Regions from separate parts of the Lysobacter sp. KIS68-7 genome, predicted to be linked through region 1. Evidence: predicted binding sites of a transcription regulator. Region 1 holds the regulator's gene; the other holds the start of a gene.

The links. The regulator sigma-54, encoded in region 1, starts transcription at its own class of promoters, with help from an activator protein. The targets are predictions, from matches to a motif close to TGGCACGNGCNTTGC.
Region 2: a site for sigma-54 is predicted at 7,709-7,723, ahead of glnA (type I glutamate--ammonia ligase). Genes of this name have one in related genera too.

The regions. Positions count from the first base shown of each region.
Region 1 covers NZ_CP089925.1:103,839-118,976, forward strand. The annotation lists gene LVB87_RS00475 (phosphotransferase) at 1-83, shown strand, start outside; gene murU (N-acetylmuramate alpha-1-phosphate uridylyltransferase MurU) at 80-781, shown strand; gene hda (DnaA regulatory inactivator Hda) at 784-1,482, opposite strand; gene LVB87_RS00490 (AI-2E family transporter) at 1,494-2,645, opposite strand; gene LVB87_RS00495 (DUF2066 domain-containing protein) at 2,645-3,730, opposite strand; gene purM (phosphoribosylformylglycinamidine cyclo-ligase) at 3,849-4,883, shown strand; gene purN (phosphoribosylglycinamide formyltransferase) at 4,886-5,536, shown strand; gene LVB87_RS00510 (DUF3108 domain-containing protein) at 5,559-6,359, shown strand; gene LVB87_RS00515 (DUF3108 domain-containing protein) at 6,362-7,039, shown strand; gene murA (UDP-N-acetylglucosamine 1-carboxyvinyltransferase) at 7,109-8,383, opposite strand; gene LVB87_RS00525 (BolA/IbaG family iron-sulfur metabolism protein) at 8,385-8,618, opposite strand; gene LVB87_RS00530 (KpsF/GutQ family sugar-phosphate isomerase) at 8,682-9,677, shown strand; gene LVB87_RS00535 (HAD hydrolase family protein) at 9,677-10,270, shown strand; gene lptC (LPS export ABC transporter periplasmic protein LptC) at 10,267-10,851, shown strand; gene lptA (lipopolysaccharide transport periplasmic protein LptA) at 10,832-11,359, shown strand; gene lptB (LPS export ABC transporter ATP-binding protein) at 11,359-12,078, shown strand; gene LVB87_RS00555 (RNA polymerase factor sigma-54) at 12,129-13,553, shown strand; gene raiA (ribosome-associated translation inhibitor RaiA) at 13,645-13,962, shown strand; gene LVB87_RS00565 (PTS sugar transporter subunit IIA) at 13,974-14,432, shown strand; gene hprK (HPr(Ser) kinase/phosphatase) at 14,429-15,138, shown strand, end outside.
Region 2 covers NZ_CP089925.1:1,071,073-1,086,210, reverse strand. The annotation lists gene LVB87_RS05130 (glycoside hydrolase family 15 protein) at 1-210, opposite strand, end outside; gene otsB (trehalose-phosphatase) at 207-989, opposite strand; gene LVB87_RS05120 (BON domain-containing protein) at 1,043-1,588, opposite strand; gene LVB87_RS05115 (glycosyltransferase family 4 protein) at 1,774-2,835, shown strand; gene LVB87_RS05110 (amylo-alpha-1,6-glucosidase) at 2,839-4,962, shown strand; partial or broken gene amt (ammonium transporter) at 4,959-6,185, opposite strand; gene glnA (type I glutamate--ammonia ligase) at 6,243-7,652, opposite strand; gene LVB87_RS05095 (undecaprenyl-diphosphate phosphatase) at 7,913-8,740, shown strand; gene LVB87_RS05090 (SDR family oxidoreductase) at 8,745-9,506, opposite strand; gene LVB87_RS05085 (YbhB/YbcL family Raf kinase inhibitor-like protein) at 9,503-10,117, opposite strand; gene LVB87_RS05080 (alpha/beta fold hydrolase) at 10,131-11,147, opposite strand; gene LVB87_RS05075 (lysophospholipid acyltransferase family protein) at 11,196-11,957, opposite strand; gene LVB87_RS05070 (hotdog fold thioesterase) at 11,954-12,343, opposite strand; gene LVB87_RS05065 (YkvA family protein) at 12,414-13,028, opposite strand; gene LVB87_RS05060 (phospholipase D-like domain-containing protein) at 13,151-15,138, opposite strand, start outside.

The DNA.
Region 1 (15,138 bases):
CGCTGGCCGAATTGATCGAACGGCGCGTCAAACCGACGCTCGTCGAATACGCGCACTGGACCGACGGAACGGGCGACGAATGAAGGCGCTCGTCCTCGCCGCCGGCCTCGGCGAACGCATGCGGCCGCTGACGAACACGACGCCCAAGCCCCTGCTCGAAGCAGGCGGCAAGCCCTTGATCGCCTGGCATCTCGAACGGCTCGCCGCCATCGGCGTTCGCGACGTCGTCGTCAACACGAGCTGGCTCGCGCCGCGCTTTCCCGAAGTGCTTGGCGATGGCGAACGCTGGGGCCTGAAACTCCATTTCGTGTACGAAGGCCCGACGCCGCTCGAGACCGGCGGCGGCATGCTCAACGCATTGCCCTTGCTCGGCGATGCACCGTTCCTCGCGGTCAACGGCGATGTGTGGACGGACTTCGATTTCGCGCGCTTGCCAAAGGAGCCTCGCGGCGTCGCGCACCTGGTGCTGGTCGACAATCCGCCGCAGCATCCCGCCGGTGATTTCGCACTGCATGCAGGCGGACGTGTCGACGATGCAACCGAAGGGCGCCTGACGTTTTCCGGCATCGGCCTCTATCGCCCGACCTTGTTCGACGGTTGGCGCGAGATCATCGGCAACGCCCTCGGCGCGGACGAAACACCGCCCCGCTTCCGCACACCGCCCTTGCTGCGCGCCGCGATGGCGCGTGGCGAGGTCGACGGCATGCACCACGCGGGGCGATGGACGGATGTCGGCACGCCGCAACGCCTGGCCGAGCTCGACGCTGCGCTGCGCGCCTAAGCCTAGCCTTCGCCCAAGGTCTGCTTGAGGAACGGCACGGTGACGCGTCGCTGCGCTGCGAGCGACGCGCGATCGAGCACGTCGAGCAATCCCGTCAGCGTGACGAGGTCGCGCCCGCGCCGACGCAGCAACCAATCGATCGCCGCATCGTCGAGCGACAAACCGCGCCGACGCGCGCGTTCGCGCAACACTTCGCGCCGCGCATCGTCGTCGAGCGGCGTCAGCACGATGCGCGCGCATTGCGACAGCCGCGAGCGCAGATCGGGCAAGGTGAGGGGCAGCGCGTCAGGCGCCACACTCGCCGTATAGAGCACGCCGGCACCCGCCGCACGCGCACGATTATGGAAATCGAACAGCGCCACTTCGTCGTCGCGATGGCCCGCGATCGCATCCAGGCCGTCGAGCGCAACGAGCGCGCGATCGTCGAACGCCTCAAGCGCATCGCGCAATCGCCCGGCCGCGGCCTTCAAGGGCACGTAGGCCGCAGCGCGCCCCGCCGCTTCCGCAGCCGCGCACGCAGCCAGCGCGAGATGCGTCTTCCCCACACCCGCCGGCCCCGCGACATACACCCAATCCGCCCCCTGCACGCCGGCCAGGGCCTGCAATTGCGCGAGCGCACCAAGCGGTGGTGCGACGAAGGCCTCCAACCGCTGGTCCGGCGGATAGCGCAGGGCCAGCGGCAGCTGCGGAGCAGGCGACATCGTGCGTGGGATCAGACGTGGTCGTCGTTGGGCGCAGGACGATCGATGCCCGCGTCGACGAACTCGTCGAGTTCGATGCCCGGCCGATCGCCCGCGTACAGGCGGCTGTGCGTGTAACGCTCGTGCGCGTAGCGCAACAGCACGTTCGCGATCGCCGCCACCGGCAGTGCAAGCAGCACGCCGAGGAAGCCGAACAACTGCCCGCCCGCCATGATCGCGAAGATCACCGCGACCGGATGCAGGCCGATCTTGTTGCCCACCAGGCGCGGCGTGAGCACGTAGCTTTCGATCACCTGCCCGACGCCGAACACGCCCAACACCAGTGCGACGTGGTACCAGTCACCGAACTGCACGAGCGCCGCGAGCACGCCGAGGAACACACCCGTGGCCGGGCCGAGGTAAGGCACGAAGCTTACGAGCCCCGCGATGAATCCGATCAGCAGGCCGAGGTCCAGCCCCACCGCCCACAAGCCGATCGCATACAGCACGCCCAGCACCAGCATCACGCTGAACTGCCCGCGCAGGAAGGCGCCGAGCACCTGGTCGGATTCCTTCGCCAGGCGCGACACCGTGCCGATGTGGTCGCGCGGCACGAGCGCGGCCACGCGTTCCTTCAGCAGGTCCCAATCGCGCAGGAAGTAGAAGGTCAGGAACGGCACGAGCACCACGTTCGCGATCCACGCCACGAGCGCAAAGCCCGAGGCCGACAGGTACCCGAGCATGGTCGCGGCGATGCCGCCCGCGCGTTCCCAGTGATCGCGGATCAGCGCAAAGACGCGATCCGGATCCAGCCACGACAGCAACTGGAAGCCGGTCTTGCGTTCCACCCACGGCAAGGCAGTGCCGATGAACCAATCGCGATAGGTCGGCAGGGATTCGATCAGTGTGCTCAGTTGCTTTTCGACCAGCGGCAGCAGCAGGACGAGCGTGATGAGCACGGCCAGCGTCATCGCGCCGAACACGAGCACGACCGCGACGTGGCGCGACCAGCCGCGACGCTGCAGGCGATCCACCGTGGGATCGCCGAGCCAGCCGAGCAAGGCCGCGAACACGAAGGGCGTGAGGATCGGTGCGAGCAGCCAGATGACACAGGCCGACGCGACAAGGATCGCAGCCCATTGCCAGCGGCGGGCGATGGGCGATGCGGCGGGCGTGGTGTCCATCAGCGCAGGTGCAGCACGGGCACGGTGGAGCTGGTGGGCAGTTCGCTTTCGTCGGCGTAGAGCACTTCACCCGTGCCGAGCATGCGCTTGAGCCCCGGCATGCCCGTGATGAGGTCGAGTTCGACCACGAGCGCATCGGCATTCGCGCGCACCGGCGCGACGCCGCGCACGACGGTCAGGCCCTGCAGGTAGGACACCGCGCGCAGGTAATCCTCGCTGCTGCGGATGCCGTCGATCTGCACGGTGTAGCGGCCCGGTTCGCCGGCGGCCGTGCTGCGCTTGGCGTACTTCTTCGAGAGCGCGTCGGCGGCGCCGTCGGCGCCGGTGGCCATCGCGCGGCGCGCATCGGGCTGCGTGCCTTCCCAACTCGACAGCACCTTGCCGCTGTCGACGAAGGTCCATTCGGCCGTCCAGCCGCCTTCCGGCGCACGGTAGAGCTTGCCGATCAGCTGCATCGGCGGGGCATAACGCGAGGACAGGCGCGCGATCGCGGCGGTATCGCCGCGCCAGATCGCACCGACGGCCGCTTGTTCCGCGGCGCTGCCCGCCGGCAGGCCGAGGCGATAGCCGCGTTCGACCGCCCGGTCGAGCACCGCGCGCGCGGCGTTGGTCTGCGCCAGCGCGACCAAGCGCGGGCCGCGGCCGTCGTCGATGGCGAGCCACAGCACCGGCTTGGGGCGCGGTTCCGGCCAGATCGGCAGGCCCAGCGTGGCGGCCATGCCGTCCACCTGGTCCTGGTCGAAGCGGACGATCAGCGTCGTGGTGAAGGTCGGCGCGCCGGAGGGCGAGCGGCCTTCGTCCTGGCGGTAGTCGTAGCTTTCGACGTAATCGCGGGCGTGGCGCATTTCCTGGCCCACGCCGGGCAGGCCGGCGGCATTCTTGGTCCCGGTGAGCTTGCCCAGCACCTGCGACAGCGCGCGCGCGAACCCGGCATTGCGCTCGGCCTCGCCCTGCCCGTTGACGTTGATCTCGGACTGGTACGCCCCTTGCGCACCCGCACGATCGCCTTCCACGCGCTGCGCGAAGGCCGTGCCCAGCGCCAGCCACAACGCGAGCGCACCCACCAAGCGAATTGCCAGCCGCATCCTTCGTCCCTGCATGCCGATTCCGCGGTCATGGTGCCGCAGGCCCGCCCGTCGCGTCCAACCCGGGCTAAAATCGCGGCCCTTGCCGCATACCGGCGTTGCACGGCGATCCCCCGCAGTGACCACCCCCACTCCGCTCACCTACCGGGACGCCGGCGTCGACATCGACGCGGGCAACGCCGTCGTCGAACGCATCAAACCGCTGGTCAAGCGCAGCTTCCGGCCGGAAGTGATGGGCGGCCTCGGCGGCTTCGGCGCGATGTTCGACCTCTCCGGCAAGTACAAGGAACCGGTGCTCGTCTCCGGCACCGACGGCGTCGGCACCAAGCTCAAGCTCGCGCAGCAGCTCAACCGCCACGACACCATCGGCATCGACCTGGTCGCGATGTGCGTCAACGACGTGCTCGTGCAGGGCGCCGAGCCGCTGTTCTTCCTCGATTACTTCGCCACCGGCAAGCTCGACGTCGACACGACGGTCGCGGTCGTCGGCGGCATCGCGCGCGGCTGCGAACTCTCCGGCTGCGCGCTGATCGGCGGCGAGACCGCCGAGATGCCCGACATGTATCCGCCGGGCGAATACGACCTCGCCGGCTTCTGCGTCGCCGCGGTGGAAAAATCGAAAATCCTCGATGGCGCCAAGGTGCGCGCCGGCGACGTGCTGCTCGGCATCGCGTCCTCGGGTCCGCATTCCAACGGTTACTCGCTGGTCCGCCGCATCTACGACCGCGCCGGCCGCCCGGCCGATCTCGACATCGGCGGTCGCAAGCTCGTCGACGCGCTGATGGAACCCACGCAGCTGTACGTCAAGCCGATCCTCGAACTGATTGGCAAGCATGACGTACACGCGATGGCGCACATCACCGGCGGCGGCCTCACCGAAAACATCATCCGCGTGATCCCCGACGGCCTCGGCCTCGACATCGAAGCCTCTTCGATCGTGCTGCCGCCCGTGTTCGATTGGCTGCAGCGCGAAGGCGCGGTGCCGAACGAGGAGATGTGGCGCACGTTCAACTGCGGCGTCGGCTTCGTGCTGGTGCTCGCGCCGGGCGATGTCGCCGCAGTGTCTTCGGAGCTGGAACGTCTCGGCCTCGCGCATCGCCCGATCGGCGCGGTCGTGGCGGCCAGCGGCGACGAACGCGTGCGCATCGGCTGACGATGCGCCGCCTGGCGGTCCTCGTCTCCGGCCGCGGCAGCAACCTGCAGGCCCTCCTCGATGCCATCGCATCGGGCGCGCTCGATGCACAGGTCGTGGGCGTGTTCTCCGACAAGCTGCAGGCACCCGCGCTCGAACGCGTGATGCCTGCCTTGCGCTGGAGCCGCGATGCCAGGTCGTACGTGCATCGCGAGGAATTCGATGCCGAACTCGCCGATGCGATCGATGCCGTGCAACCCGATTGGGTGGTCTGCGCCGGCTACCTGCGCATGCTGGGCGATGCCTTCGTCGCGCGTTTCCGCGGCCGCCTGTTGAACATCCATCCGTCGCTGCTGCCGGCCTATCGCGGCCTGCGAACGCATGCGCGCGCCATCGCCGACGGCGCGACGGAGCACGGCGCCAGCGTCCACTTCGTCAGCCCGGAGCTCGATGCCGGCGCCGTCGTGGCCCAGGCCCGCGTCCCCGTGCTGCCGGGCGATACGCCCGACGCGCTGGCCCAACGCGTCCTGGGCATCGAACATCCGCTACTCGTGGCCGCCGTGAAGCTGGCCGTCGACGGGCGCGTGAAGGAAGACGGCGACCGGGTCCTGTTCGACGGTCATCCGCTGTTGCGTCCGCTGCGCGTAGATTCCGCCGGACTTTTGGTTCCATGAATACGCCCCGGCCCCTGCCTCGATGAACGCCCGCCCCGCCCTGTGGTCCGCCTGCCTCGCCGTGCTCCTGCCGGCGGCCGTGGCCGTCGCGTGGGCGCAGGAGGCTGCGCAGACCGCACCGCCCGCCCCCGCCACGACCACCACGGCGCCGCCCGCGGTCGAAGCGCCGGTCCGCACGCTCGCGCCCTTCGATGCGCGTTATGCGGTTTTCCGCGACGGCAAGCCCCTGGGCGATGCCACGCTGCAACTCGTGTCCCTGGCGAATGCCCGCTGGCGCGTGGACCTGCACATCGAAGCCACGCACGGCCTGCTCGGTTTCGCCGGGCTGGACCTGCAACAGAGCACCGTGTTCGACGTCAACGGCCCGCACTACCGTCCGTTGAGCCAGAGCACCGTGCGCAAGGCGCTGTTCTCCAAGCGCATGGCGACCGGCGTTTACGATTGGTCGCGCCATGCGGCGCGTTGGACGGGCGACGTGAAGAAAACCCGCCGCGGCGACGTGGCCCTGCGCGAAGGCGACATGAGCGGCCTGCTCATCAACCTTGCCGTGTTGCGCGACGCCACGCCCGGCGCGACGCTGCAGTATCGTTTCGTCGACGATGGCCGCGCACGCGACCAGCAGTACCGCGTCGCGACCGAGCGCGAAACGCAGCAGATCGAAGACCTGAATTACGCCGCGTTGCGCGTGGACCGCGTCCACGCCGGCGCCGATGTCACCACGTTGTGGGTCGTCGAAGACGTCCCGATGCCCATCCGCATCCTGCAGCGCGACGACGAGGGCGGCACCCTCGAATTGCGCCTGATCGATTATCGAGAGGTATGACCATGCGTCGATTGTTCGCCACGCTCCTCCTTGCGGCCGCCGTCGCGCTGCCCGCCTTCGCCGCACCCTCGGACCTCAAGCCCCTGGAAGCCGACTACACCGCCCGCTACATGGGCATGGAGGGCGCGGGGCACATTTCGCTCGCGCCGTCCGGCGGGCAGTGGACGTACACGCTGCGCATCAGCAGCAGCCTGGCCACGCTCAGCCAGAGCACCACGTTCGATGAAAAGGACGGCCACTGGCGTCCGCTGTCGGGGACCGACGCCGCAGCGGTGCTGATCAAGAAATCGAACAAGAACGCGCAGTACGACTGGGCGAAGGGCGAAGCGACCTGGTCGGGCGACGTGAAGCCCGATCGCGCCGGCCCGGTGAAGCTGCAGCCCGGCGACCTCGACGCGATGCTGCTGAACCTGGCCATCGCGCGCGACGTCAACGCGGGCAAGCCGCTGCACTACCGCATGGTGGACGACGGCCGCGCCAAGGACCTCACCTACACGGTGGTCGGCAAGGAAGCGATCAACATCGGCGGCAAGTCGAAGCAGGCGACCAAGGTGTCGCGCACCGACGGCAGGCGCGAGACGGTGTTGTGGATCGTCGACGGCCTGCCCGTGCCCGCGCGCATCCTGCAGCGCAAGGACGGTGCGGACGAGATCGACCTGCAGATCAAGTCGATGCCCTGAGCACCACGACGCACGCAAACAAAAAGCCCCGCGAATGCGGGGCTTTTTTTGTGCCGCCGGGAGCGTCCGTCAGACGCGTTTGATCCGCGCGCCGAGCCCCGACAGCTTCTCCTCGATGTTTTCGTAGCCGCGATCCAGGTGGTAGATGCGGTCGATCACCGTTTCGCCGTCGGCGACGAGGCCCGCGAGGATCAGCGACGCCGACGCGCGCAGGTCGGTCGCCATCACCGGCGCGCCGCTGAGCTGCTCCACGCCGCGCACGATCGCCGTATGCCCTTCCACGCGGATGTCCGCGCCGAGGCGCAGCAGTTCCTGCACGTGCATGAAGCGGTTTTCGAAGATCGTTTCGTTGATCACGCCCACGCCTTCGGCGATGCAGTTGAGCGCCATGAACTGCGCCTGCATGTCGGTCGGGAACGCCGGGTGGGGCGCCGTGGTGAGGTTCACCGCGCGCGGGCGGCGGCCCTGCATGTCCAGGGTGATGCGATCGTCTTCGACATCGATGTGCGCACCGGCTTCCATGAGCTTCTCGACCACCGCATCGAGTGTTTCCGGACGCGTGCGGCGCGCGGTGACGCGCCCGCCCGTCATCGCCGCAGCGACGAGGAAAGTGCCCGTTTCGATGCGATCGGCGACCACCGCGTGCTTCGCGCCATGCAGGCGTTCCACGCCGTGCACGACGATGCGGTTGCTGCCCGCACCTTCGATCTGCGCGCCCATCGCGTTGAGGCAGTCGGCGAGGTCCACGATCTCCGGCTCCATCGCCGCGTTCTCGAGGATGCTCGTGCCCTGCGCCAGCGTGGCGGCCATCAGCACGTTCTCGGTGGCGCCCACGCTCACCAGGTCGAACACCACGCGCCCGCCCTTCAGGCGACCCGCGCGTGCCTTGATGAAGCCGTGGTCGACGCTGATCTCCGCGCCCAGCGCCTGCAGGCCCTTGATGTGCAGGTCGACGGGGCGCGAACCGATCGCGCAACCGCCGGGCAGCGAGACTTCCGCCGCGCCGTATTTCGCGAGCAGCGGGCCGAGCACGAGCACGGATGCGCGCATCGTCTTGACCAGTTCGTAGGGCGCGACGTGGCTGGTGACGTGGCGCGCATCGACGACGATGCCGCTTTCCGTGCCGCGGCCGATGGTGCCCTGGTCGATGGTCAGTTCCGCGCCGAGGCCCGCGAGCAGCTTGGCGGTGGTGACCACGTCGTGGAGGTGCGGGACGTTGCTGATCTCGACGGGTTCGTCGGCCAGCAACGTGGCGCACAGGATGGGGAGCACGGCGTTCTTCGCGCCGGAGATCTGCACGTCGCCCTGCAGCGGCGTGCCGCCTTCGATCTGGATCTTCTGCATGTCAGGCGCTCGCTTCGTCGGGCGTGAGCGTCTTCAGCGCCAGGGCGTGGATTTCCCCGCCCATGCGCTCGCCGAGCGTCGCGTACACCATGCGGTGGCGGGCCAGCGGGAGCTTGCCCGCGAAATCGGCATGCACCACGGTGGCCTCGAAGTGCACGCCATCCTCGCCCTGGACCTGCGCGCGTGCGCCTGGCAGGCCTTGTTCGATCAGGTGGCGGATGGTGTCGGCGTTCATTCGGGGTGGTCCTGTAAACTGCGCCCCTCAGTCTAGCGGAAGGCCCAGCGCCCAGCGCCCCACATGGCGACGATGCCCGCGTCCATCACCGAGTTCGACTTCGCGGCCAGCGGCCGCCGCGTCATCGCCATCGAGGCCCAGGGGCTCGAAGCGGTGGCCGGCCGGCTGGATGGCGCCTTCACCGATGCCTGCCGCCGCATGCTCGACTGCAAGGGCCGCGTGGTCTGCACCGGCATGGGCAAGTCGGGCCATGTCGCGCGCAAGATCGCCGCCACCCTGGCCTCCACCGGAACGCCGAGCTTCTTCGTGCACCCGGGCGAAGCCGGCCACGGCGACCTGGGGATGATCACGGATGCCGACATCGTGCTCGCCCTGTCCTATTCCGGCGAAAGCGACGAGCTGCTCATGCTGCTGCCCGTGCTCAAGCGCCAGGGCAACCTGCTGATCGCGATGACGGGCCGACCGGATTCCTCGCTGGCGCGCGAGGCCGACGTGCACCTGGACGCCAGCGTCCCCGCCGAAGCCTGCCCGCTCGCGCTCGCCCCCACCGCCAGCACCACCGCCGCGCTCGCGCTCGGCGATGCGCTCGCGGTCGCGTTGCTCGAAGCGCGCGGCTTCACCGCCGAAGACTTCGCGCGCTCGCATCCGGCGGGCTCGCTGGGTCGCCGCCTGTTGCTGCACATCCGCGACGTCATGCATTCGGGCGACGAGGTGCCGAAGGTGCGCGAGGCCGCCACGCTCAGCGAAACGCTGGTGGAGATGAGCCGCAAGCGCCTGGGCATGAGTGCGATCGTGGATGCCGACGATCGCCTGCTCGGCCTGTACACCGACGGCGACCTGCGCCGCACGCTCGACGACGCGCGCATCGACGTGCGCGCCACGTCGATCGCCTCGGTGATGACGCGCAACCCGAAGGTCATCGACGCCGACGCGCTCGCGGTGGAAGCCGCGCAGTTGATGGAAGCGCACAAGATCAACGCGCTGATCGTCGTCGACAAGGAGCGCCGCGTCGTCGGTGCATTGAACATCCACGATCTGCTGCGCGCGCGGGTGGTCTGATGCCAGGCTCTCAAACAACGTATTCGCATTTGAACGACTTCCCCGCCGACATCCGCGAACGCGCCAAGCGCATCAGGCTCGCCTGCTTCGATGTCGACGGCACGCTCACCGACGGGCGCCTGCTCATCGACGGCGACGGCAACGAATCCAAGTCCTTCCACGTGCTCGACGGCCTGGGCCTGAAACTGCTCCAGCGCAAGGGCATCGCCGTGGCCTTCGTCACCGCGCGCGCGAGCGCCGCGGCGGAACGGCGCGCGGCCGAACTCGGCGTGGAATCGCACACCGGCGTGAGCGACAAGCTCGAATGCGTCGAAGGCATCGCAAGCCGCCTCGGCATCTCGCTCGACGAAGTGGCCTTCATGGGCGACGACCTCGCCGACCTGCGCGTGATGCTGCAGGTCGGGCTGTCGGTCGCGCCGTCGCAGGCGCACATGTGGACGCGCGAACGCGCGCACTGGCGCACGCAGGCGCGCGGCGGCGAAGGCGCGGCGCGCGAGCTGTGCGACCTGCTGCTCGCCGCGCAGGGCCACGCCGAAGACCTGCTCGCCGACATCTCGCACGTCACCGGCGTGCGCGTCGAAGGCAGCGCGTGAACGAGCGCAAGGCCATCACCCTGGTGTTGCTGGTCGCGGCCTTCGCGAGCGGCTGGGCCGTGTGGACGCATCGCCCGAAGGGCAACGCCGCGGCGAAATCGAACGCGCGCTCGGACTACGTGCTCACGAACTTCGAAGTCGTCGTGCTCGACAAGACCGGCCTGGAGGCCTTCACCGTCGCCGCGCCCAAGCTCGAACGCAATCCGGGCGACCGCACGATGACGATGGCCACACCCATCTTCTACATCCCCGTCTCCCCCGGCGAAGGCCTGCCCCCGACGCGCGAGGCCGGGTGGGAAGTGCGCTCGAAGACGGGGTGGGTCAGCGGCGATGGCGACGAGCTGCGCCTGACGGGCAACGTGACGGCGCAGACCGCGGGCCACCGCGAGCGGCCGGTCACGATGGCCACCGAGCAACTGAACGTCTTCCCCCATCGCAACCGCGCCACCTCACCGGTGCTGGTCACGGTCTCGCAGCCGGGTTCTATACTGCGCGGCCAGGGCATGGAGGCGCTGCTCGACAGCAAGCGCATCCGCTTCTCGTCGAACGTCAAGGTCCAATATGTCCCGCCGCCGCGCTGATCTCCGCATTCGCCTGTTGTTCGCCGCCTTCGCCGCGATGGCGTTCGCGACCTCCGCATGGGCACGCACCACCGATCGCAGCCAGCCGCTCAACGTCGAATCCGACAAGAGCGACTGCTCGGTGGCCGACGATGGCGCATGCACGCTCACCGGCGACGTCCGCCTCGTGCAGGGCACGATGAACGTGCGTGCCGGCCAGGCGGTGGTGCATCGCACCGGCGGCGACATCAAGCGCGTCGTCCTCACCGGCAGCCCGGTGCAGATGAGCCAGGAGCTCGACGACGGTTCGAAGATCAACGCCACCGCCGCCAACGTCGACTACGACATGTCCACCGATACCGTCGTCTTCACCGGCGATGCGCACATCGACCAGCCCGGCCGCGGCAACATCGCCGGTGGGCGCATTGCGTACAACATGAAGTCCGGCCAGGTGCAGGGCAGCGGCGACGGCAAGCAGCGGGTGAAGATGCAGTTCCAGCCGAAGAACGGCGCAGCGGGCTCGCGCTGATGCTGGTCGCGGAAGGGTTGCGCAAGTCCTACCGCTCGCGCGCGGTCGTCCGCGATTTCGGCCTCACGCTCGATGCCGGCGAAGTCGTCGGCCTGCTTGGCCCCAACGGCGCGGGCAAGACCACCTGTTTCTACATGATCGTCGGGCTGGTGCCCGCCGATGCGGGCAAGATCGTCCTGGATGGCCGCGACATCAGCGATGAGCCGATGTACACGCGTGCGCGCCTGGGCGTCGGTTACCTGCCGCAGGAACCGTCGGTGTTCCGCAAGCTCACCGTCGCCGACAACCTGCGCCTGGTACTCGAACTGCGCCCGGACCTCGAAGAGACCGCACGCGAGCGCGAACTCGAAAGCCTGCTCGACGAATTGCAGATCACGCATGTCTCTGGCCAGATCGGCGCCAGCCTGTCCGGCGGCGAGCGGCGGCGCGTGGAAATCGCCCGTGCGCTCGCGGCCAAACCCCGCCTGATGCTGCTCGACGAACCCTTCGCGGGCGTCGACCCCATCTCCGTCGGCGAGATCCAGCGCATCGTCCGCCACCTGAAATCGCGCGGGATCGGGGTGCTCATCACGGATCACAACGTGCGAGAGACCTTGGGCATCTGCGACCGGGCGTATATCCTCAACGAAGGCAGCGTGCTCGCGCAGGGGGCTCCGGACGCGCTGCTGGCGAACCCCGACGTCCGCCGCGTGTACCTGGGCGAAGCTTTCCGCCTCTAGGTCCCCGCGTTCCGGCCGTTGATCCCATCCGGCCGCGTTGAACTTAAAGAATGAAGCCCCGCCTCCAGACATCGCTGGGACAGCATCTGGTGATGACGCCGCAACTGCGGCAGGCCATCCGCCTGTTGCAGCTGTCGACTGCGGAACTCGAGGTGGAAATCGCCAGCGCGGTGGAGAGCAATCCGCTGCTGGATTGGGAAGAACCCGCGCCGATCGAAACCCACGTCGCCGATGGCAACAGCCGCTCCGATGGCGAAAGCGGCAGTGACGGCGATGGCGATCGCGCACCGGCCGATGCCTCCGCCTGGGACGGCGACGAAACCTGGTACGAACGCATCGGCCCCGCCGACAGCGACGACGAGCCGCTCGCCGAACAAGTCGCCGAAGCCGAGACGCTGCAGGACCACCTGCTGTGGCAGTTGCACCTGAGCCATCTGTCGCAACGCGATCGCAGCATCGGCGTGGCCATCATCGAAGCGATCGACGACGACGGTTACCTGCGCGAGACGCTCGAGGCCGTCGCCGAAAGCCTGCGCCCCGGCATGCACGCCGCGCAGGACGAGATCGTCACCGTGCTGCACCAGGTCCAGCGCTTCGATCCGCCCGGTGTCGGTGCGCGCACGATCAACGAATGCCTGCAGCTGCAATTGCAGTTGGTGCCGGAAGACACGCCGGGCCGCGCACTCGCGATCCGCATGACCGAAGGTCCGCTGGAACGCTTGCCGCGCATCGGCGTGGCGGGCCTTGCGAGCGAATTGCACGCGCCGCCGGAAGAGATCGAAGGCGCGGTGCACTTGTTGCGTTCGCTCGATCCGCGTCCCGGTGCGCAGATGGGTGGGCTGTCCGCGGATACCTACGTCACGCCCGATTGCGTCGTGTGGCGCCAGCAAGGCCAGTGGCGCGTCGCGCTTGCCGCAGGCGGGCGTCCGCGCATCTCCATCCATCGCGGCTACGAACGAATGATCCGTTCGGCGAACGAAAGCGACGCCATCTACCTGCGCGGCCGCCTGCAGGAAGCACGCTGGTTGCTCAAGAGCCTGGAAGCGCGTGGCGACACGCTGCTGAAGGTGATGCGCTGCCTGCTGCGCCAGCAATCGGCGTTCCTGGAATTCGGCGACCAGGCCCTGCGCCCGCTGACGCTGCGCGAGGTCGCCGCCGAGGTCAGCCTGCACGAGTCCACCATTTCCCGCGCGATCGCCCGCAAGTTCGTGCGGACCCCGCGTGGAACGATCCCGCTGCGCGCGTTCTTCGCCTCGGGCATCGATACCGGCGCCGGCGGCGAAGCCTCCAGCACGGCCATCCAGGCCATGATCCGCCGCCTCATCGACGGCGAAGATCCGCGCAAGCCGCTGTCGGACGCGCGCCTGGCCGAGTCCCTGAAGGCCTCGGGGGTGCCCGTCGCACGGCGTACGGTCGCCAAATATCGCGAGGCGATGAGCATCCCGTCGTCGCAGGACCGCCTGCGCATCGGCTGACCTTCGCCCCGGCCCCCTCCGGCCACTTCCCCTCACGGCCGCCGGGGGTATTCTGTCGGTCCGAACGTGAGGCAAAGGAAGGAGGTCTGCGATGCGCATCGAAACCTACGGCCAGCAACTGGAAGTCACGCCTGCCCTGCGCGACTACGTCGAATCCAAGCTCGCGCGGCTCGCGCGACATTTCGACCAGCCCTTCGATGTCCGCACGCAACTCAGCCTGGAGCGCACCGACCATTGCGCCGAGGCCAACGTCAACATTGCCGGCCGCGCGCTCCATGCCGACGCGAAGGCCGAGAACATGTACGCCGCGATCGACCTGCTCGCCGACAAGCTCGATCGCCTGCTGGTGAAGCACAAGGAAAAAGTGATCGACTCCCATCGCGGCGGGGAAGCCGCGCGCGGCGGCTGACCGCGCGCGATATGCCGTTCCAGTCGCTGCTCGCCGCCGACCGCATCGTCCTGCTCGTCGAGCCCGGGGACCGCGACGCCGTCCTCGACGCCGCGGCCCGCCTGCTGGCGGACTCGGCCCCGGCGAACACGCAGGCGATCGCCGAGGGCCTGCGCAAGCGCGAACGATTGGGCAGCACCGCGATCGGCCACGGCATCGCCATCCCGCACGGGCGCACGCCCGCCTTCGACACCGCGCGCGGTGCGTTCCTGCGCTTGCGCGAACCGGTCGATTTCGGCGCGAGCGACGGCGAGCCCGTCGACCTCGTCTTCGCCATGGCCGTGCCCGAACACTTCACCCAGCAGCACCTGCAACTGCTCGCCGAACTCGCCGAGCAGTTCGCAGACGCCGGGTTCCGCGATGCGCTGCGCGCCGCGCCCGACGTCGGTACGCTGCGCACCCTGCTCCTCGACACCGCCGTCGCACCATGACCCAGCGCATCACCGCACGCGAGCTGTTCGACCGGCAGCAGGAGCGCCTCGACCTGCGCTGGATGGCCGGCCTGTCCGGTGGCGAGCGCGTGCTCGAAGCGGTGGACACCGTCGCGCGGCGCCCGTCGCTCGCCGGCTACCTCAACATCATCTATCCGAACAAAGTGCAGATCCTCGGCACGGAGGAACTCACCTGGCTCGACAGCCTGGATCCGCGCGCGCGCGCGGACGTGATCCTGAAGATCATGGATGCGAGGCCGCTGGCCATCGCCGTCAGCAAGGCCCAACGCATCCCCGAGGACCTGCGCGGCGCCGCGGAGGAATCCGACACACCGCTGTGGTCCTCGCCGCGCCGCGGCCATGAACTGCTCAACCACCTGCAATACATGCTCGCGCGCGAACTCGCGCCGCGCGTGACCTTGCACGGCGTGTTCATGGAGATCTATTCGATCGGCGTGCTGATCACCGGCGAGTCGGGATCGGGTAAGAGCGAGCTCGCGCTGGAGCTCATCACGCGTGGCCACCGCCTCGTCGCCGACGACGCACCGGAGTTCACCCAGATCGCGCCCGACGTCCTCGACGGCACCTGCCCGGAATTGCTGCAGGACCTGCTCGAAGTGCGCGGCCTGGGCGTGCTGAACATCCGCCAGATGTTCGGCGACACTGCGGTGAAGAAGAACAAGTACCTGCGCCTGATCGTGCATCT
Region 2 (15,138 bases), 970 kb from region 1:
CGGCACGTACTGCTGCTCGCTGGAAGCGAACTGTTCGAGCTCGACCGTCCACTCGCCGCCCTCGCGCTTGGGCGAAAGCAATCCACAGAAGGCCGGATCGCCATCGAAGGCCGGGAGGCAGCACCACACCACGCTGCCAATGCTGTCGATCAGCGCACCGAAAGTCCCGTTGCCGATGACGCCGAGGTCGAGGTTCGCCGGTTGCTTCATGCATGCACTCCATCGGAAACGACCGCGCGCGCGATCCAGTCGCGCACTGCCGCGGGATCGGCCAGGTGCCAGCGCGCCTCGCTGCGCAGGCGCGGGCCGACGAGGATGCTCAGGCCGTCGTGTGCGTTGACGACGGCGAAGGCGTGTTCGTCGGTGAGGTCGTCGCCGACGAACACGGGCGTGCGACCGCGGAACGGCGATTGCGCGAGGAAGCCTTCGACTGCGCTGCCTTTGTCGGGCGTCGCGCCGCCGGGGCGCAGCTCCAGCACGTGGTCGCCACCCTGCACGCGATAGTCGGGCAGCACGCGCAATGCAGCGGCGGCGAATGCGCGAAACGCATCCTGCGCGATGGGCGCCCCCCGCCAGTGCAAGGCCAGGTTCGGCCCCTTGCGTTCGACGATGGCCCCAGGATAGGCAGCGGCGATGTGCAAGGCTTCGGCGGCGACCGTCCTCAGCGACTCCGGCGCATCGGGCGCATGGGTGCGCCGTCCGTCCAGTTCACGGCGCTCCAGCCCATGCATGCCGGCCGCGGGAAGATGGTGCAGCTCACCGAACACCGCGTCGATCGCATCGAGCGAACGCCCGCTCACCAATGCGAGCGCCCCATCGAGCTGCTTCGCCAGTTGCGCGATGTGCTCCTGCAGCCGCGCAGGCACGACGACACCGGACGGGTGCGGCGCGAAATCGAGCAGGCAACCATCGACGTCGAGGAACAGGGCCCAATCGTGCGCGGGCAGTGGCGGCGACGGACGCTGTTGTTCCGTGTCGTGCGATTCCATCCGGCCGATTGTGGTGACGGCCGCGTGAGAACCGGGTGGACGCGCGTGCGATGTCAGGCGGAGAAGCCGCTTCCCGGATCACCGCCGGTTCGCGTCGCTTGCCCCGGATGTCCCAGTTCGCGCGGATCGCCACCGACGCGGATGCGGTTGTCGACCTCCGACACACCAGCCACGCGATGCGCGATCTCTTCCGCATCGTGCTTCATCGAGCGCTCGGGCACCCAACCGTTGAGCGTGACGTGGCCTTCGGTGACGGCCACGATGACGGCGCTGGCATCGATGGTGTCGGCGCCGGTCAGGCGTTCGTGCAGGTCTTCTTCGATGCGCCAGTCGGCGCGCCAGCGATCCTTCGGTCCCACGCCGGCGTAACCGCCCATTTTCAGGTGTTCGCCGTAACCGCCCTGCCCCGCGTAGCCGAATCCGTCGCCGGCATCGACGTCGCCGAAGCTCCGGTTGGTCAGCGACGGGAGGTTCTCGTACAACTCGCGGCGCTCCATGCGGACATCGCGATCGTGCGGTCGGGCGTCGGCGCGCGGTTCGCGCCATTCCACCGGGCGGTGCCTGCGGTCGTGGGAGTCGTTGTGCGGTTCGCGTGGCATGGACGTGCTCCGTGTCTTGTGCGGCGCGGACGGTAGCGCCCGTCGCGTGATGGCGCGGCGATGCACGCAGCGCGCCTGAATGCGGTAACCACGCGAACATCGCGGTTCGCAAACGCTGGCTTTACGGCGGTCCTTCTAGCCTGCTGGTCCGGCCGCGAAGGGGCGGCAGACGGGATCGGATCGCTTTGAAGATTGCCCAGGTCACACCGCTGTACGAAGCGGTTCCCCCCAAGTTGTATGGCGGCACCGAACGCGTGGTCGCCTGGCTGTGCGATGCGCTCGTCGATGCGGGGCACGAGGTGACGTTGTTCGCTTCCGCCGATGCGGAAACCAAGGCGACGCTGGTGCCCGTACGCGACCAGGCCATCCGCCTGGATCCGGCCGAACTCAAGTCCGACCTCGCCGCGCACCTCGGGATGTTGCAGGAAGTGCGCAGCCGCATGGCCGATTTCGACGTGCTGCATTTCCACGTCGACATGATCCACTTCCCCTTCTTCGAGGACTGCGCCGAACGCACGCTCACGACGCTGCATGGTCGGCTGGATCTCAAGGACCTGCCGGGCGTGTACCGGCGGTGGCGGCAGTTCCCGCTCGCGTCGATCTCGATGGACCAGCGCAAGCCCCTGCGCAATGCGAACTGGCTCGGGTGCGTGCACCATGGACTGCCGGAGTCGCTGTGCCGCTTCACTGCGCACCCGACGGGCGATTACCTGGCCTTCCTCGGACGCATCTCTCCGGAGAAGCGCGTGGATCGCGCGATCGCGATTGCGCGCCGCGTGGGCCTGCCGCTGAAGGTGGCCGCGAAGATCGACACCGCCGACAAGGCCTACTACGAGCGCGAGATCGAACCCTTGCTCGCGCATGCGCACGTGGAATTCGTCGGCGAGATCAACGATGCGCAGAAGCCGGAGTTCCTGGGCAACGCGCGCGCACTGTTGTTCCCGATCGACTGGCCGGAGCCCTTCGGCCTGGTGATGATCGAAGCGATGGCCTGCGGTACGCCCGTGGTCGCCTGGAACTGCGGGTCGGTGCCGGAAGTCCTGGACGACCATGTCACCGGACGCATCGTCGACAACGAAGACGACGCGGTGGCGGCGACGCGCGAGGTGATCGGCTACGACCGCGCCACCGTGCGCGCGACCTACGAACGGCGTTTCACCGCACGCGCGATGGCCGATCGTTACGTGCAGTTGTACGACCGCCTCGCGGCGGGGCGCGAGACCGACTTCGGGCTGCGGCTGGCCTGAGCGATGGATCCGGCCGCGACCGCAGCGTTGTATGCGAGCCATGTGCTGAAGGACGGCGACAGCTTCCTCGTCGCCAACGGGTACGGCGACATCGACGAAGGCAGCACGGGCCTGTTCCGCGACGACACGCGCTTGCTGTCGGTGTTCCGTTTGCGCCTGGCCGAAACCCAGCCGGCGTTGCTCAGCGCCGCGGTGACCGACGACAACGTGTTCTTCATGGCGCACATGACGAACCGGCCGTTGCCGGAACTCGGCGCGCCGCCTGCGCCGCACGGGTTGATCCATGTGCTGCGCTCGCGCTTCCTGTACGAGGAACGCCTGTTCGAACGCGTCGGCTTCGTGAACTACGGCAACCAATCAGTCGTCGCGCCCTTGCGCATCGAAGTGGCGGCCGATTTCCGCGACATGTTCGAAGTGCGCGGGCAGGTGCGCGCCGCGCGCGGCACCCTGCTCGACAAGGAAACCATCGGCGGTCCGCAGGGCGTCGTGTTCCGTTACCGCGGGCTCGACGATGTCGTGCGCAGCTCGGTGGTGGCGTTCTCGCGCACGGCATCGCGCGTGGACGGCAACCTGTTCGAATTCCTGCTGAAGCTCGCGCCCGGCGCGAAGGAGGAAGTGTTCATCGAGGTAGGCAGCGAACCTGGCGAGCCGCCGACGCGCGCACGCTATCGCACCGCTGCGGCCTGTGCGCGGCGCCGCATGCGCGCACGGAGCCGACGCGGCGCGCGCGTCCGCAGTCGCGGGCCCCTGTTCGATGCGTGGATGCAACGCTCGCGCGCGGACCTGGCGCTGCTCACCAGCGAACTGGAGACCGGTCCTTATCCGTACGCGGGCATCCCCTGGTTCTCCACGCCCTTCGGCCGCGATGCGGTGATCACCGCACTGCAGACCTTGTGGCTCGATCCGGGCATCGCGCGCGGCGTGCTCGGTTTCCTCGCCGCGCACCAGGCGCAGGAGGAGTCCTCGTTCCTGGATTCGGCGCCGGGCAAGATCATGCACGAGACGCGGCGCGGCGAGATGTCCGCGCTGAAGGAGCTGCCCTTCGGTCGTTATTACGGCGGCGTGGATACGACCCCCTTGTTCGTCATGCTCGCCGGTGCGTATGCGCGACGCACGGGCGAACTGGAGTTCGTCGAATCCTTGTGGCCTGCGTTGCTGGCCGCGACCGCATGGATCGAGCGCGTGTGCGATGCCAACCAGTTCGGTCTGCTCGATTACGCGCGCGGCGAGAACAGCGGCCTGTCGAACCAGGGCTGGAAGGACAGCGAGGACTCGGTCTTCCACGACGACGGTCGCTTCCCGCCCGGCCCCATCGCGCTGGTCGAAGTGCAGGGCTACGCCTTCGCCGCGTTCCGCGCGATGGCCGAGCTGTCGATGCGCCGGCACGACGCGCAGGCGGCGAACCATTGGGAAGCACGCGCCGAACGCATGCGCAGGACGGTGGAAGACAAGTTCTGGATGCCGGCGCACGGGTTCTATGGCATCGCGATCGATGGCGAAGGCGCGTTGTGCGCCGTGCGTTCCAGCAATCCGGGGCACCTGCTGTATTGCGGCCTGCCTGCGGTGGAGCGCGCCGATGCCGTGGCGCAGCAGCTGATGACGCCCGCCTTCCACACCGGTTGGGGCCTGCGCACGCTGGCGATGGGTGAAGCGCGCTACAACCCGATGTCCTATCACAACGGCTCGGTGTGGCCGCACGACAGCGCCTTGTGTGCGGCAGGCATCTCGCGCTACGGGCATCGCGATGCGGTGGTGCTGCTGTTGCGCAGCGCGTTCGAGTCGGCGGTGAACTTCGACATGCGCCTGCCGGAGTTGTTCTGCGGCTTCCCGCGCGTGCAGGGCGCGCCGCCGATCGCCTACCCCGTCGCCTGCATGCCCCAGGCCTGGGCGGCGGGTGCGCCGTTCATGCTGCTGCGGTCTTGCCTCGGGGTGAAGATCGATGGCATGCGCGGCGAGATCGATGTCGATCGCCCTCGCCTTCCCGTCGGCATCGACGAGGTCCGCGTGCATGACATCGCGTTGGGCGAAGGCCGCATCGATCTCACGTTCCGCCGCGTGGGCGCGCGCATCGGCGTGTTCGTCGACGCCCGCGGCGGCGCGGTGCCACCCGTTCGCCTGCGCGCCTAGATCTCGTAAGCCGACTCGCCATGCGCGCTGATGTCGAGCCCTTCGCGCTCGGCGTCGTGGTCCACGCGCAAGCCGCGCACGCGATGCGCGATCTGGAACGCCGCGAAGGCCACCAGGCCCGACCACGCGATCGTCAGCACCACGCCCAGCACCTGCACGCCGACCTGGTGCGCGATGGCGAAGTCCGCTGCACCGGTGCCGCCGAGCGCGGGCGAAGTGAACACGCCCGTGAGCACCGCGCCGACGATGCCGCATACGCCATGGATGCCGAACACATCCAGCGAGTCGTCCGCGCGCAGGTGGCGCTTCAATGCATTCACGCCCCAGAAGCCCGCGACGCCACCAAACGCGCCGATGACCAGCGCACCGCCCACGCCCACGGTGCCGCACGCCGGTGTGATCGCCACCAGGCCCGCCACCGCACCCGACGCCGCACCGAGCATCGAAGCACGCCCGCGCAGCATCGCTTCCACCGCGCTCCACGCAAGCACCGCTGCCGCCGCGGCGAGCAAGGTATTCACGAAGGCCAGCGCCGCCGTACCGTTCGCTTCCAGCGCGGACCCCGCGTTGAAGCCGAACCAGCCGACCCACAACAGCGACGCACCGACGAACGTCAGCGGCAGGTTGTGCGGCGACAACCGCTCGCGCCCGAAGCCGATGCGCGGCCCGAGCATGTAAGCGCCCACCAACCCGGCGACGCCCGCGTTGATGTGCACCACCGTGCCGCCCGCGAAATCGAGCGCGCCCATGCGGAACAACCACCCGTTGCCCGCCCACACCATGTGCGCGAGCGGGAGATAGGCGAAGGTGAACCAGATCGCGGCGAACAGCAGCACCGCAACGAACTTCGCGCGCTCGGCGATCGCGCCCACCACGAGCGCGCAACTGATGGCGGCGAAGGCGCCCTGGAAGGCGACGTAGGCGAGCTCGGGAATGCGTGCAGCACTGAACGTCGCGACGCTCGAGCCGGGCGTGACGCCGAGCAGCATCGCCTTGCCGAAACCGCCGATCCACGCATTGCCGCCATCGAAGGCCAGCGAGTATCCGTAGACCGCCCATAGCACGAGTGCGAGCGAGGCCACGACGAGGACCTGCATCAGCACCGAGAGGATGTTCTTCGCGCGGACGAGGCCGCCGTAGAAGAGCGCAAGGCCGGGGACGATCATGAGCATGACGAGCGTGGTCGCCATGAACATCCATGCGGTGTCGCCCTTGTCGACCATCGCAATCTCCCCGGATTGAAACCCGCCCCTGCGTTGCGCAGGGGCGGGGCGGAACGATTACAGCGTGTAGTACATCTGGTACTCGAGCGGGTGCGTCGCGGCGCGGAAGCGCGTGACTTCCTGCATCTTCAGCGCGATGTAGCCGTCGATGAAGTCGTCGGTGAACACGCCGCCGGCCTTGAGGAAGTCGCGGTCCTTGTCGAGCGCTTCGAGCGCCTGGTCCAGCGAGTGGCAGACGGTCGGGATGCCCTTCTCTTCTTCCGGCGGCAGGTCGTACAGGTCCTTGTCGCTCGGCGCGCCCGGATCGATCTGGTTCTTGATGCCATCCAGGCCCGCCATCATCAGCGCGGCGAAAATCAGGTAACCGGAGTTCATCGGATCGGGGAAGCGGATCTCGATGCGGCGCGCCTTCGGGTTCGACACATACGGGATGCGGCAGGAAGCCGAGCGATTGCGCGCCGAGTAGGCGAGCATCACCGGCGCCTCGTAGCCCGGGACCAGGCGCTTGTACGAGTTGGTCGTGGAGTTGGCGAACGCGTTGATCGCGCGCGCGTGCTTGAAGATGCCGCCGATGTACCACAGCGCCATCTGCGACAGGCCGCCGTAGCCGTCGCCCGAGAACAGGTTCACGCCGCCCTTGGCGAGCGACTGGTGCACGTGCATGCCGCTGCCGTTGTCGCCGACCAGCGGCTTAGGCATGAAGGTGACGGTCTTGCCGTTGCGGTGGGCGACGTTCTTGATGACGTACTTCATCGTCAGCAGCTCGTCGGCCTTCTTCACCAGCGAGTTGAACTTGGTACCGATTTCGCACTGGCCCGCGTTCGCCACTTCGTGGTGGTGCACTTCGACTTCCATACCCACTTCTTCCAGCGTCTTGCACATCTCGGCGCGCAGGTCGTGCAGCGAATCCAGCGGCGCGACGGGGAAGTAGCCGCCCTTCACCATCGGGCGATAGCCGGTGTTGCCGCCTTCGTATTCACGGCCCGAGTTCCACGCGGCTTCTTCCGAATCGACGTGGAAGAAAGTGTGGCCCATGTCGTTCGCGAAGCGGACGCTGTCGAAGATGAAGAATTCCGGCTCCGGGCCGAAGAAGGCCTGGTCGGCGATGCCGCTGGACTTGAGGAAGGCTTCGGCGCGCTTGGCCACGCCGCGCGGATCGCGGCCGTAGGCCTGCATGGTGGCCGGGTCGAGGATGTCGCAGGTCAGCACGAGCGTCGGATCGGCGGTGAACGGATCCAGGAACGCGGTGGTCGAGTCGGGGAGCAGCACCATGTCCGATTCGTTGATGCCCTTCCAGCCGGAGATCGACGAGCCGTCGAACATCTTGCCGTCCTCGAACAGCGAGGCGTCGACGATCGACTTCGGGAAGGTCACGTGGTGCTGGACGCCACGCATGTCGCAGAAGCGCAGGTCGACGAATTCGACCTTGTGGTCCTTGATGAGCTTTTCGACGTGTTCGAGGGACATGGGCGGGTTTCCTGCTTGGGAGGGATGACCGGACGGGCCGGGACCGCTTCTACAGAGCAAGCCGCGTGCCAACCCTTCTGGCCGCGCAAAGCATTGATTCGCAAGGATTACCGGCCGTTCGCGCAAACGTCGTGCACGAATTTGGTGCGCCCGCGGATCGCATTTGCACCCTTTTGCACCGCAAGCGGCCGTGATCCCGCCCGCCACGCGCGATGCCCTACGATGCGCGCTGCTTCTGCCCCTTTCCGTCCCGGCACCCAATGACCGACCTCCTCGCCGCGCTCCTGCTCGGCATCATCGAAGGCATCACCGAGTTCCTCCCGATTTCGAGCACCGGCCACCTGCTGATCGCCGAGCGCTGGCTCGGACATCGCAGCGACCTGTTCAACGTCGCCATCCAGGCCGGCGCGATCCTCGCCGTCGTGCTGATCTACCGGCAGCGCCTGTGGCAACTCGCCGACAGCTTCCTGCACCCCGCGCGCGCCGAACCGGTGCACGGGCAGTCGCCGCGCGATTACGCGTGGAAGCTCGCGGTGGCCTTCGGCGTGACCGCGGTGCTGGGCCTGGTGGTGAAGAAACTCGGCTTCGAATTGCCCGAGGAAGTCGCGCCCGTCGCCTGGGCGCTGGTGATCGGTGCGATCTGGATGGTGATCGCCGAACAGCTCGCAGCGAAGCGCGCGCAGGCGCTGGGCGAACGCAGCGAGATTACGTGGCTGGTTGCGGTGCTCGTCGGTGTCGCGCAGGTCGTTGCGGGTGTGTTCCCGGGCACGTCGCGTTCGGCGTCGACGATCTTCGTTGCGCTGTTGCTCGGCACGACCAACCGCGCGGCCGCAACGGAGTTCGCCTTCCTTGTCGGCATCCCGACGATGTTCGCGGCGACCGGCTACGAGCTGCTGCATGTCGCGCGCGCCGGCGGGCTCGCCGGTGAAGACTGGAGCGCGCTCGCCGTCGCCTTCGTGGCGTCCGCGCTGACCGCCTTCATCGCGGTGAAGTGGCTGCTGCGCTACATCCAGTCGCACACCTTCACGGTGTTCGCGATCTATCGCGTGATCCTCGGCGTGGCCCTGCTGGCCTTCCTGCCGCGCTGAGGCGTCAGAGCGTGCGGGTCTGCCCGCCGTCCACGTCCACGATCGCGCCTTGCATGTAGCTGGCGCGATCGGAGGCGAGGAAGGCGACGACCTCCGCGATTTCTTCCGGCCGGCCGAAGCGCGCGACGCGCAGTTCGCGCGCAAGTTCGGTGGCCGCGGCTCCGGGTTCGATGCCCCGCTCCGCCGCGAGCCGATCGATGCGCACCTGCGTGCGCTCGGTCGCGATGGCGCTCGGGTTCACTGCATTCACGCGCACGCCGTCGCGCACGCCGCGATCGGCCAGCGCCTTGGTGAAGTTGAGCAGCGCCGCGTTGACGCTGCCGCCGATGGTGAATTCCGCGCTGCCGGTGCGTCCGCCGATGCCCGCGATGTTCACGATGCAGCCTTGCGTGGCGACGAGGTGCGGCCACGCCACGCGACACAAGCGTGTGGCGCCAAAGAACTTGAGTGCGAAGCCTTCGCGCCAGGCCGCGTCGTCGAAGGCGAGGAAATCACCGCGCGGGGTCGCGCCCGCGTTGTTCACCACGATGTCGATGCGACCGAAACGCTGCACTGCGATGTCGACCAGGTGCGCCGCAGCCTCCGCTTGCGTGAGATCGCAGGGCACCGCAACGGACGCCACCGGCAGCGCATCGACCACCGCCTGCAAGGCCTCCGCGGAACGCGCCGCCGCCACCACGTGCACGCCGTCGGCCGCGAGGGCCTTTGCGATCGCCGCTCCGATGCCGCGGCTCGCACCCGTGACGAGCGCGACGCGCGCGCTCACCCCTTGACCTTCGGATTCAGCGAGTAGGTGCCGTAGATCGCCGCTTCGGTGATTTCATGCGGCTGCAGCGCGTGGAAGACATCGGCCGCGGTGAAGTCGTCCGGCAATTCGAGCTTCGGCACGCGCAGCGCGAACAGGCGGAAGAAATACCGATGCAGGCGCAGGTCGTTGGACGGCGGATACGGGCCGTCGTAACCGCGCCAGTCGCCGCCCATGTCCGCGTCGCCCGCGAACCAGCCGGTGTAATCGTTGAGGCCCTGGCGCGCACCGGCCGGGCCCTTCGGCGTTTGCTTGCCGCGCTTGGTGATGCCATCGCTGGCGCTGCCCGCTTCGATCGCCTGCACGTTCGCGGGAATGTCCACCATCGCCCAATGCACGAAATCGGCGCGCGGTTGTTCGACCGGAATCTCCAGGTCGTCGCGCCCCACCGTCGACGGATCGGTCGGCACGTCGGTGTCGATGCACAGCAGCACGAACGACTGCGTGCCTTCCGGCGCATCCGCCCACGCGAGGTGCGGATTGCGGTTGCCGCCGAATCCTTCCGGCGCGCCCATCGCGAATTCCGAGGGAATGCGGTGGCGGTGTTCGAAACTGTCGCTCCAGATGCGCATGTGGCGTGCTCCTTCAGGCCGTGACCGACAATGGTGCCATGGTCGCGTGGACCGCCGCGTCCAGTCGCTCGGCGACCCAGCGTTCGGCGAAGCCGTCGCCGTGCCAATTCTCGAGGAATCCGCAGTGCCCGCCATGCTTGGCGATCTCCAGGTCGGCGTTCGCCGGCAGGCGCAGCGCATGGAAATCCGCCAGCGGAATCACCGGGTCGTCTTCCGCCATCAGGATGCTCGCGGGCACGCGCAGCGATGCAAGGCGGTCGCCTGCGATCGAGTAGCCCTCGAAGTAGCGGTCGAGCGTGCCGAATTCCGTATGGCGCTCGACCATCCACTGCGTGAGCGGACGCATGCGCAGGCCGAGCACGCGGTCGTCGAAGTCGTGGGAGGTCGGGAACAGCTTGCGCTTGCGCGCCAGCGATTCGCGCCACTTGCGCTCGAAGTACCACATGTACAGCTGCGGCCCGGCTTCCATCGCATCCATCGTGCGCGCCGGATCGAGCACCGGGCACACGGCCGCCACGTGCGCGAGCGGCAGCGAGGTGGCCGAGGCACGCAATGCCACGCGCAGCGCAAAATTGCCGCCAAGCGAATACCCGGCGATGACCATCGGCCGCGTGGCATGGCGGCGCGCGACTTCTTTCGCCGCGTGCACCACCTCGTCGATGCGGTTGGAATGGAACAGGCCTTCGTTGAGGTGGTGCGTGTCGCCGTGGTCGCGGAAGTTCAGGCGGAAGACTTCGAAGCCGCGCACGAGCAGGCGCGCGGCGGTGAGCTGCATGTAGCTCGACTCGGCACTGCCTTCCCAGCCATGCAGCAACAGCGCCAGCGCGCGCGGCTGCGCCCCGGGCAGGACGGAATGCAGACCCTGCAGCCGCACGCCTTCGCCGGCATCGATGATGTGCGGCGTGGTGACCGCGCCCGCTGCGGCCAGCGCCTCGCGACCGCGGCGATGGCGCAGCGCGCTGGATCCGAGCACCGATTGCAGGTGCGGGCTGCGCAACGACCAGGGCGGTCGGTAATCACGGGCGTTCAACATGGGTCCGAGGCTAGCGCGTTCGGCGTGGAGGCCGTGCTCTAGCCGTCACGGGGCCGCCATCGCGGCCACGATGCGCTCCCGCGCGAGTTCGGCGATGCGGCGGCGCCCGCCGGCGTCGGAGACGTCGATCGGTTCCAGGAACCAGATTTCGGTGTCGCGCGCGGGCTCACCCAGCAGGCGCAGGAAATTGGCGGCGAAGTTCTCGCCCGGGGCGAAGGCGACCACGGTCTGCGCGGAACCGCCCTTGCCGTAGCGCAGCGCAACCGGCTGAACGCGCACGCCCGCCTCCACCGCGGCCAGGAAGATGCGCGCGTGGAACGGGCCGATCTCGCGCCCGTCGCGCGTGCGGCCTTCCGGGAACACGCCCACCGAACGCCCCGCGCGCAGGCGCGAGAGCATTTCGTGCAGCACGCCGCCCATCGATTCGCTGCTGCCGCGCTCGTGGTAGATCGTCTCCCCGCGCGAGGCGAGCCAACCGACGACCGGCCATCCGCTGATCTCGCGCTTGGCGACGAATCCCATCATGCGCTGGCTGTGCAGCGCCACGATGTCGACCCAGCTGACGTGGTTGGAGACGAACAACGTCGGCCCCTTCAAGGGCACGCCGCGTCGATGGATGCGGAAGCCGAACACGCGCATCAGCCCGCCCTGCCACCACCGGATCATGCGGTGTTCCAGCGGTTCGCCGCGCACGTCGATGCGCCCGAGCGGGGGCAGCATCAGCAGCAGCGTGATGGGCAGGTGGATGAGCGCATGCCACAGCAACAACGGCAGGCGATACGCGAAGCGAAAGGTGTTGGCGTTCACTGCGAAGATTTGGGGAGCGGGATCACCGCGAGCGTGATGCGCGAGACGCACACCAGGCGCTGGCGTTCGTCCTCGATGCGGATTTCCCAGACCTGCGTCTGGCGGCCGACGTGCAACGGACGCGCGGTGCCGGTGACCAGGCCCTCGCGCACGCCACGCACATGGTTGGCGTTGATCTCGATGCCGACGACGCCTTCGCCCTCGCCCACGCACGCCATGCCGGCGCTGCTGCCAAGCGTTTCGGCGAGCAGCACCGAGGCGCCGCCGTGCAGCAGGCCATAAGGCTGGCGGGTGCGCGCATCCACGGGCATGGTCGCGCGGAGGAAATCGGGACCGATCTCGGTGAACAGGATGCCGAGCGGCTCCATCGCGGTGCCGCGCGACATCGCATTCAGCGATTCGACGCTGGTGTCTGCCCGGAACATGGCCGTCTCAGCCGGCGATGCCGGCCACCGATCAGCGCAGCTTGAAGGTGCCGGGGCGCCAGCCGCGCAGGTACGACGGGCGCGGGGACGCGTAGCCGCTGCTGCTGCCGTAGCCGGTGCCGAAGTCGCGTTCGCGGCGCACGTGCATGCGGTCGACCAGTTCGTCGCGGCGCGAGTCCAGCCACTCGGCGCGGCCGAGCGAGGCCGGATCCATGCCGCGGCGGCGCGCTTCGGATTCGCGGTAGTCGCAGAAGTCGTCGTAGGCCTCGATCTCGTGCTTCAGGTCGATCGAGCACAGCTCGATCATGACCGCGTCGTCGAGGAAGCCCAGCACTTCGACGTTGTCCGGGATGATGTCCTTCGGATCGCAGAAATAGACCAGGGCCGAGAGCACGCGCGAACGATCTTCGTCGCCCAGGTGCCAGCCTTCGTCGCGCACCATGGCGATCATGTCGTCCAGGCGGACCAGGCGTTCCTTGATGAACTCGGGGATGTGGACCTTCTGCGAGTCGAGCAGGAGCTTGCTCGCGCAGTCGACGATGTCCTGCTCGCTGCGGCCCTTGGCAGATTCCTTTGCCGCCGCCATCGCCTTCTGGAAGTGTTCGAGGTCGCGGTCGTTGAGTTCGAAGTTCAGCGAAATCGACATGGCGGCAATCCGATCCGTGGGACGTGGGGGAAAGGCCGGCAGCCTAGCAGAGTCGCCGGGTTGTTCGGAACATTCGTCACCTGGTGGTAACGAAAGCGCTGACGTCTTAAAGAACGTGCGCGCTACAGGATGGGGGCCAAGCCCGCGCCGAAAGCGGTAAAGATCCGGGTGGTGATCCCCTTCAGGCTGAGGCTGACTTCGGGGAACGGGCCCACCGGCCGGTAGCACTGGCGGAAGCGCGGGTCGTCGCGCGGCAGCGGCAAGGGGCACTCGGGGCCGGGGACGAACTCGTAGCTCGTGGCGTACTTCCATGGCCACAGGTCGAAGACCGGCAGCTGCTCGGAGACCTTGCCCAGCGAATAGTCGAGTCCGGAAAACACCGGCGCCTTGTCGCGGCGCGCGATCACCCAGGCGTTTTCCGGGCGCATGTCGATGCGGATGCTGTCGGCGAGGGCCTTGGCGAAGGCCGGGTCCTCGATGGCGATCACGCTTTCGGTGTTGTAGCGATCGCCGCGCGGATCGAAGTTGTGGGTGCCGACCACGCCGATGCGCTCGTCGATGACCATCGACTTCGCATGCAGGCCCACGCGCACGCCCGCGCGGCGCAGCGGCACGGGGTAGTTGGCGCCCACGCCGGAACCGCTGCCGAAGTGGCGTTCGGCGACGTTTTCGCGCATCTGCTGCGGTGACTGCCGGCGCTCGCTGCCGTTCGGCGCCGATCCCGAGCCCAGGCTGCCGCCGGGCATCTCGTCGCGCGGCGCTTCGGTTGCGCTCGTATTGCCCTCGTCGCTCGCGAGCACGGCGGCCTTGCTCTCTTCCGCCCCGGCCGCGATCGCCTTCAGGTCGATGGTGGAGGTCGCGGGGAAGGGTTTGAATTCGTAGATGTGGAAGCCGAACTCGCGCAGGTAGCGGCGCTTGTACTTGTGCGAGAGCGCGTAGGCGATGAACGCGTCGGTCGCGGCGAGGCTGTTGGTGGAGATCACCACGCGCGGCGGCTTGGGCTCGCGCTGCAGATCGCGGAACATCTGCTGCGCCTCGTCGGACAACACCAGGTAGGGCGTCTGCATCAGCACTTCCGAGTGCGCGCCCTCCACCATTTCGCGCAGCCGGGTGCTGGCGGTATTCGGGTCGTTTTCCGGCGCGCTGCGGCGGTGCTTCTGCGGGAGGTCGGCGAAGAAATGGACGGTTCCGACCTCCAGCGCGTGCGCCACGAGGCGTTCGCGGACGAGATCGGGGTCGCTGGCGTCGCGCGACATCCGGGCCACGCGATCGGGGGCCGCGAAAGGCGCGTGGCGCATGGGCGTGGCGCCTTCGCGCAGCAGGATGCGCGCCACGTCGTCCAGGCGTTCGGCCGGCACGCTGCGGCGGGAATTCCAGAAGGCTTCGAAGTTGCCGGCCATGTCCAGCGCGACGGGGCCGGCCACCAGCACGTCGCGATCGCGGAAGTCGTAGTCCGAATCCCAGTCGTAGTAATCGTCCGCGTAATTCCGCCCGCCGGTGATGCCCACCGCTTCGTCCACGAGCAGCAGCTTGCTGTGCATGCGCTGGTTGAGCCGCTTCCAGCAGCACATCGAAGCGACGAGGTACTGCGGGTAGCGCAGGCGCGAGTCGTTGAAGATCGGGTTGTACAGGCGCACGTCGAAGTTGACGTGCTGCGAGGCGATCTGCGCCAGCGTATCGGCCTTCCGCAGGGCCGAGAGCTGGTCGACGATCACGCGCACCCGCACGCCGCGCCGCGCCGCCGCCAGCAGTTCGTCGAGCACGAGCAGGCCGCTGTCGTCCTCGTCGAAGATGTAGGTCTGCAGGTCGATCGAATGACGCGCGCTGCGGATGAGGTTGATGCGCGCCAGCATCGAATCGGGGCCGCGGTCGAGGATCAGCGCGTAGTGTTTCGGCGCGTCCGGCGTGGAGGCCTGGAAGGCGGCATCGCCCAGGTCACGCAGCGGGGATTCCAGCGCGCAGCCCTGCGTGGAAACGCAGGTGAGGTCCGACGAGCGCGCGGCGAAGGCCACGCCCTGCGCACGGTCGAGCTTGCCGGTGGCCATCGTCGCGCAACCGGACGTGGCCAGGAACAGGAAGCCGAGGAACAGGGATCGAAGCGGGCGCTGCA